Regions from separate parts of the Mesocryomonas fontinalis genome, predicted to be linked through region 1. Evidence: predicted binding sites of a transcription regulator. Region 1 holds the regulator's gene; the other holds the start of a gene.
The links. The regulator HrcA, encoded in region 1, represses chaperone genes, less so after heat shock. The targets are predictions, from matches to a motif close to GTTAGCACTCNCNNNNNGNGAGTGCTAAC.
Positions count from the first base shown of each region.

Region 2: a site for HrcA is predicted at 2,659-2,687, ahead of groES (co-chaperone GroES). Genes of this name have one in related genera too.

Region 1 covers NZ_JBUZWG020000012.1:42,509-45,877, reverse strand. The annotation lists gene ACZL02_RS22830 (non-canonical purine NTP pyrophosphatase) at 1-511, opposite strand, end outside; gene rph (ribonuclease PH) at 535-1,251, opposite strand; gene hrcA (heat-inducible transcriptional repressor HrcA) at 1,478-2,596, shown strand; gene grpE (nucleotide exchange factor GrpE) at 2,703-3,356, shown strand.
Region 2 covers NZ_JBUZWG020000007.1:119,389-122,757, forward strand. The annotation lists gene lpxK (tetraacyldisaccharide 4'-kinase) at 1-124, shown strand, start outside; gene ACZL02_RS17485 (DUF2093 domain-containing protein) at 164-403, opposite strand; gene groL (chaperonin GroEL) at 568-2,223, opposite strand; gene groES (co-chaperone GroES) at 2,306-2,602, opposite strand; gene ACZL02_RS17500 (TIGR01459 family HAD-type hydrolase) at 3,021-3,369, shown strand, end outside.

The sequences.
Region 1 (3,369 bases):
CGTCCGGCATGAACACCGGATCGTAGCCATAGGCGATCTCGCCGCGGCGGCCGGGCCAGACGAGGGTCCCCTCGCACTCGCCGAGATATTCCTGGGTATGGCCATCCGGCCAAGCGAGGCAGAGCAGCGAGACGAACTTCGCCCGGCGCTGGGCCGGCTCCAGCGCGCCTTTCTGCTGTAGCTTCTCCTCGACGAGGCGCATCGCCATGTCCCAGTCGCGGTCCGGGCCGGACCAGTCGGCGGTGTAGACGCCCGGCTCCCCGCCCAGCGCTTCGACGCAGAGGCCGGAATCATCGGCGAGCGCCACTTCGCCGGCTGATGTCGCCGAGGCAAGGGCCTTGATGCGGGCGTTCTCGACGAAGGTCGTGCCGGTTTCGTCCGGCTCGGGCAGGCCGAGTTCGCCAGCCGTCACCAGTTCGATCGGAAGGCCGCCGAGCAGGAAGTCGAGCTCGCGGATCTTGCCCTTGTTGTGGCTGGCGACGAGCAGGCGCCTGCCGTCGATCCTGCGCATCCCGGTGCTCATCGCCGTCTCCCTTACGCGATCGCCTGGCGCTGCAGCTCGACGAGCGTCGCGATGCCGGATTTCGCCAGGCCGAGGAGGCTCGCCAGTTCAGCCTCGCTGAACGGCTCCTTCTCGGCCGTGCCTTGGATCTCGACGATGCCGCCGCGGCCGGTCATGACGAAGTTGGCGTCGGTGTCGGCGGCGGAATCCTCGAGATAGTCGAGGTCGAGCACCGGCTCGCCCTTGTAGATGCCGCAGGAGATCGCCGCGATGTGGTCCTTCAGGACCTTGGAGCGCTCGACCATGCCGCGGCCCTCCATCCAGGCGAGGCAGTCGTTCAGCGCGACGAAGGCGCCGGTGATGCCGGCGGTGCGGGTTCCGCCATCGGCCTGGATGACGTCGCAGTCGATGGTGATCTGCCGCTCGCCGAGCGCGCCGAGGTCGACGATGGCGCGCATCGAGCGACCGATCAGGCGCTGGATCTCCTGGGTGCGGCCGGACTGCTTGCCGCTCGCGGCCTCGCGCCGCATCCGGTCGCCGGTGGCGCGCGGCAGCATGCCGTACTCCGCGGTGACCCAGCCCTTGCCGGAATTCTTGAGGAAGGGCGGCACCCGCTCCTCAAGGCTGGCGGTGCAGAGGACATGGGTGTTGCCGAACTTGACGAGGCAGGAGCCCTCCGCATGGAGGGAGACGCCGCGTTCGAGCGAGACGGCGCGCAACTGGTCATTGGCGCGTTTGGAAGGCCGCATGGGTAAATCCTGTCATGGGATGTGTCGCAGATGCGCCGAAGCGCGACTGGCGTTAACCGGCTTTTAACCGGCGAGGGGGCGGGGCGCAAAATAATTCCTGCGAGGAGCCGCGCGATCCCCGACCATCGCCCCTCCGGAAGCGACCAGAGAACGTGCAAAGAGCTGCCTTCGACGCTTGATAGAGGCGCTTGGCCCTTATGCTTCATGGCCTTATACTCCGCAGCCGATGCAGAGAGAACGTGCGATGAACGACTTCAGACAGCCGGCACCGGAATTCCCCGGCATGCTCGACGAGCGGTCGCGCGACATTTTCAAGCTGCTGGTCGAATCCTATCTCGACATCGGCGAGCCGGTCGGCTCCCGCGTGCTGTCGAAGCTGCTGACGACCTCGCTGTCGCCGGCCTCGGTGCGCAACGTGATGAGCGATCTGGAAGCGCTCGGGCTGATCTATTCGCCGCACATCTCCGCTGGGCGGATGCCGACCGAACTCGGCCTGCGCTTCTTCGTCGACGCTTTCCTCGAGGTCGGCGACCTGCCGCAGCGCGAGCGCGAGGCGATCGAGGCGAAGGTGCAGGCGACCGGCGACCTTCGGCCGATGGGCACGCTGCTGACCGAGGCGAGCCAGTTGCTCTCCGGCTTGTCGCGCGGCGCCGGCCTGGTACTGACGGCGAAGTCCGATCTCCGGCTGAAGCACATCGAGTTCATCCGGCTGGAGGCGACCAAGGCGCTGGCGGTGCTGGTCGGCGAGAACGGCGACGTCGAGAACCGCGTCGTCGACCTGCCGTCGGGCGTCACCGCCTCGCAGATCGTCGAGGCCTCGAACTTCCTCAACGCCCACATCGTCGGCCGAACCCTCGGTGAGGCGCGCGACCGCGTGCAGGCGCTGAAGGACGAGACCTCGACGGCGCTCGATCTCCTCAGCCAGGGGCTCGTCGAGGAGGGTCTCGCGGTGTGGTCGGGAGCGGCGATAGGCCAGCCGGCGCGGCTGATCGTGCGCGGCCGCGCCAACCTCCTCGAAAACGTCACGGCGTCCGAGGACCTCGAGCGGCTGCGCATGCTGTTCGACGATCTCGAGAGCAAGAGCGGCATCATCGAGTTGCTGGACCTTGCCGAGACCGGCAATGGCGTGCGGATCTTCATCGGCTCGGAGAACAAGCTGTTCTCGCTGTCGGGCTCTTCTCTCGTCGTCGCGCCCTATAGCGACGGCGACCAGAAGGTCATCGGCGCGGTCGGCGTGATCGGCCCGACGCGGCTCAACTACCGGCGCATCGTGCCGATGGTCGACTATACCGCGAGGCTGGTATCGCGTCTCCTGACGCAAGGCTCGGTCGGCCGGCGATCTTGATTTTCGCGGCCCGGCATTCGATATGCGGGCGACATCTACATTCACGTACCGGTGACCGCCGGGCTTCGGCCTGGCACGACCGGCGCGCCGGCGGATTGAAAGAGGAATGATGAGCGACACCGACAAGCGCGACGCCGAGATCGACGAGACCCTGGAGAACGAGGCCGAAGCCTCTCCGTTCGCCCGCGGGGACTATTCCGACGCCGACGCCGAGGCCTTCATCGCGCGCGCCGCCGCCGAGCGGATTGCCGATCTCGAGGCCGAGACCGCCGAGGTCAAGGACCGCATGATGCGGCTCGCCGCCGACATGGAGAACCTGCGCCGCCGCACCGAGCGCGAGGTCAAGGACGCCCGCACCTATGCGGTGACCAATTTCGCCCGCGAGATGCTGTCGGTGATGGACAATCTGCGCCGCACCGTCGCGGCCGTCCCCGCTGATTCCCGCGAGAATGGCGATGCCGGTCTTGCTGCCCTGATCGACGGCGTCGAGTTGACCGAGCGCGGCATGCTGGCGACGCTGGAGAAGTTCGGCGTCAAGAAGCTGGAGCCCGAGGGCCAGCGCTTCGACCCGAACTTCCACCAGGCTATGTTCGAGGTCCCGAACACCGAGGTCACTAACAACACCGTCGTCCAGGTCGTCCAGGACGGATACGCCATCGGCGACCGCGTGCTGCGCCCGGCCATGGTCGGCGTCTCCAAGGGTGGCCCGAAGGTCGCCGCGGAGCCGAAGCCGGCGGAGACCGAGGGCGGCGAGGGCTGAGGCGCTCAACTCG
Region 2 (3,369 bases), on a different contig from region 1:
AGCCCGTGCCATGCTCGACCGGATCGCGGTGCTCGACATCCGGCTGGCGTTCGACGATGCCGCTGCGGCAGGACAGCTCGTCGGCGCGGCGCTGGATGCGTTCGCGCGGCGCCAGGCTGGCTGACCGCCGGGTCCGGCGCACCCTGCGACCGGCGTTCCCCGCCTAACGGGCTGCGGCAGCTCTCTGAGCGAGCACCGGGTTCGCCTCGATCTCGCGCTTCAGCGAGGCAGCCGGCGAAGCGTAGGCTTCCTGCCGGGCGACGCTCCAATAGCGCAGCATGTCGAGCGGGATCGCCTCGGATGTGACGGCGCAGCGCACATAGGCGCCGGGCTTCAGGATTTCGAAGTCGCCGTCGAGGTAGCGGATTTTGGCCTCGCCGGCGCTTTCCATGCGGTTCATCATCGGTCGGGCCTTCGTCAATTCGTTTCCCCGGTGAACCATCCAACGGGGCGACAAGTCAACCTTGTCCCCGGAAGCGGCTCCCGGACGCAGAAAGGGCCCGCCATCGCTGGCGAGCCCTCCTGTGGGGTAGATGACCGTCAGGTCCTCTGAGAAGCCGAGGCTTCTTAGAAGTCCATGCCGCCCATGCCGCCGCCCATGCCGCCCATGCCACCTGGCATGCCGCCGCCATTGCCGCCGTCACGCTTCGGGGCTTCCGAAATCATGGCCTCGGTGGTGACGAGCAGACCGGCGACCGACGCCGCGTCCTGCAGAGCCGAACGGACGACCTTGACGGGATCGACGATGCCCATCTGGATCATGTCGCCGTATTCGCCGGTCGCGGCGTTGTAGCCGAAGGTGACCGAGGAGTTGTCGAGGATCTTGCCGACGACGATCGAACCTTCTTCACCGGCATTGGTGACGATCTGGCGAAGCGGGGCCTGGAGGGCGCGGCGCACGATGGTGATGCCGGCTTCCTGGTCCTGGTTGTTGCCCTGGATGGTCAGAGCGTTGGAAGCGCGCAGGAGGGCGACGCCGCCACCGGCAACGATGCCTTCTTCGACGGCCGCACGGGTCGCGTTGAGGGCGTCGTCGACGCGGTCCTTCTTTTCCTTGACTTCGACTTCCGTCGCGCCGCCGACGCGGATGACCGCGACGCCACCGGCGAGCTTGGCCAGACGCTCCTGCAGCTTCTCGCGGTCGTAGTCCGAGGTGGTCTCCTCGATCTGCTGCTTGATCTGGGCAACACGCGCCTTGATCTCTTCGCCAGCGCCAGCGCCGTCGACGATCGTGGTGTTCTCCTTGGTGATGGAGACCTTCTTGGCGCGGCCAAGCATGTCGAGGGTGACGGTCTCGAGCTTGATGCCGATGTCCTCGGAGATGACCTGGCCACCGGTGAGGGTCGCAATGTCTTCCAGCATGGCCTTGCGGCGATCACCGAAGCCCGGCGCCTTGACGGCGGCGATCTTCAGGCCACCACGGAGCTTGTTGACGACGAGCGTGGCAAGAGCCTCGCCTTCGACGTCTTCCGAGATGATCAGCAGCGGCTTGCCCGACTGGACGACCTGCTCGAGCACCGGCAGCATGGCCTGGAGGTTCGAGAGCTTCTTCTCGTGCAGGAGGATGTAGGGGTCCTCGAGCTCGGCGACCATCTTCTCAGGGTTGGTCACGAAGTACGGGCTGAGGTAGCCGCGGTCGAACTGCATGCCTTCGACGACTTCGAGCTCGGTCTCGGCGGTCTTGGCTTCCTCGACGGTGATGACACCCTCGTTGCCGACCTTCTGCATCGCCGAGGCGATCATCTGGCCGATTTCCTTCTCGCCATTGGCGGAGATGGTGCCGACCTGGGCGACTTCGTCCGAGGTCTCGATCTTGCGGGCGGAAGCCTGCAGGGCCTCGACGACCTTGGCGACAGCCATGTCGATGCCGCGCTTGACGTCCATCGGGTTCATGCCGGCGGCAACGGCCTTGCCGCCTTCGCGGACGATGGCCTGGGCGAGAACGGTCGCGGTGGTGGTGCCGTCACCGGCCTTGTCGTTGGTCTTCGAGGCCACTTCGCGCAGCATCTGCGCGCCCATGTTCTCGAACTTGTCCTCGAGCTCGATCTCCTTGGCGACGGAGACGCCGTCCTTGGTGATGCGCGGGGCGCCGAAGGACTTGTCGATGACGACGTTCCGGCCCTTGGGGCCGAGCGTTACCTTGACGGCATCCGCGAGGATGTCGACGCCGCGCAGCATGCGTTCGCGGGCGTCACGGCCGAATTTAACTTCTTTGGCAGCCATTGTGATGGTCTCCAGCGGTGGACCCGAGAGCGGGCGGCACCGTGTTGAAAGGAACTAGAGGCAGATCAGGGTCGAGCGGCGATCAGCCGACGACGCCCATGATGTCGGACTCTTTCATGATCAGCAGGTCTTCGCCGTTGAGCTTGACCTCGGTGCCCGACCACTTGCCGAACAGGATGCGATCGCCGGCCTTGACGTCCAGCGGCTGGATCTTGCCCTGCTCGTCGCGCGCGCCGGCGCCGACGGCGATGATCTCGCCTTCCTGCGGCTTCTCCTTGGCCGTGTCCGGGATGATGATCCCGCCGGCCGTCTTGGTCTCGGACTCGACGCGACGAACAACGACGCGGTCGTGGAGGGGACGGAAGTTGACAGTTGCCATGATCGTTGGACCTTCAGCTGGGGAAACGGACCCCGAAAGGCATCCGCTTCGAGAATGTTGGCACTCACCAAGGGCGAGTGCTAGCGGGGCGGAGATAGAGCCGATGGGAGCCGTTTGTCAAGTCCACGTGATGGAAGAGGGCTCTGGTTCAGGGCTCGAAAACGCTGAGTTGGGCAACGGTAGATGCCCAAGGGCGAATGCCCCAAGCCCTGTAGGTGGCGACGGCCGACGGCTCTGTCCAGGGGATGTGGACGACGTCCAATATGAAGATTAACGGCACCGTCAGCGCCCTGTTCCCAAGAGGCCTCGCCGCGCGCGACCGCGGCAGCCTTCGCGTTGCGACGGCGTGGCCAGCTTGACCGGAGACGCCGTCCTGCTTATCGCCACGGCAGCAGCGCGGCACGCAAGCAGGATCGACATGGAACTCCAGGCCATTACCGGGCTCGATGCGGTCGCATCCGGCTATGACGCCATCTTCTGCGACGTGTGGGGCGTGGTGCACGACGGCGAGAAGAAGTCGCCGAGCGCCGAGGCGGCGCTCTTGGCGGCAAGACGCACCGGCCGGAAAGTGATCCTCCTCACCAACTCGCCGCGGCCGAACGAGGGCGTCGCTACTCAGCTCGACAAACTCGGCGTGACGCGCGAGGCCTATGACCGGATCGTCACCTCCGGCGACGTGACCCGCGTTCTGATCGCCGCCGCCGGCACCAGGCTCTTCCACCTCGGCCCTGCCCGCGACCGCGACCTGTTCGTCGGCCTGCCGATCG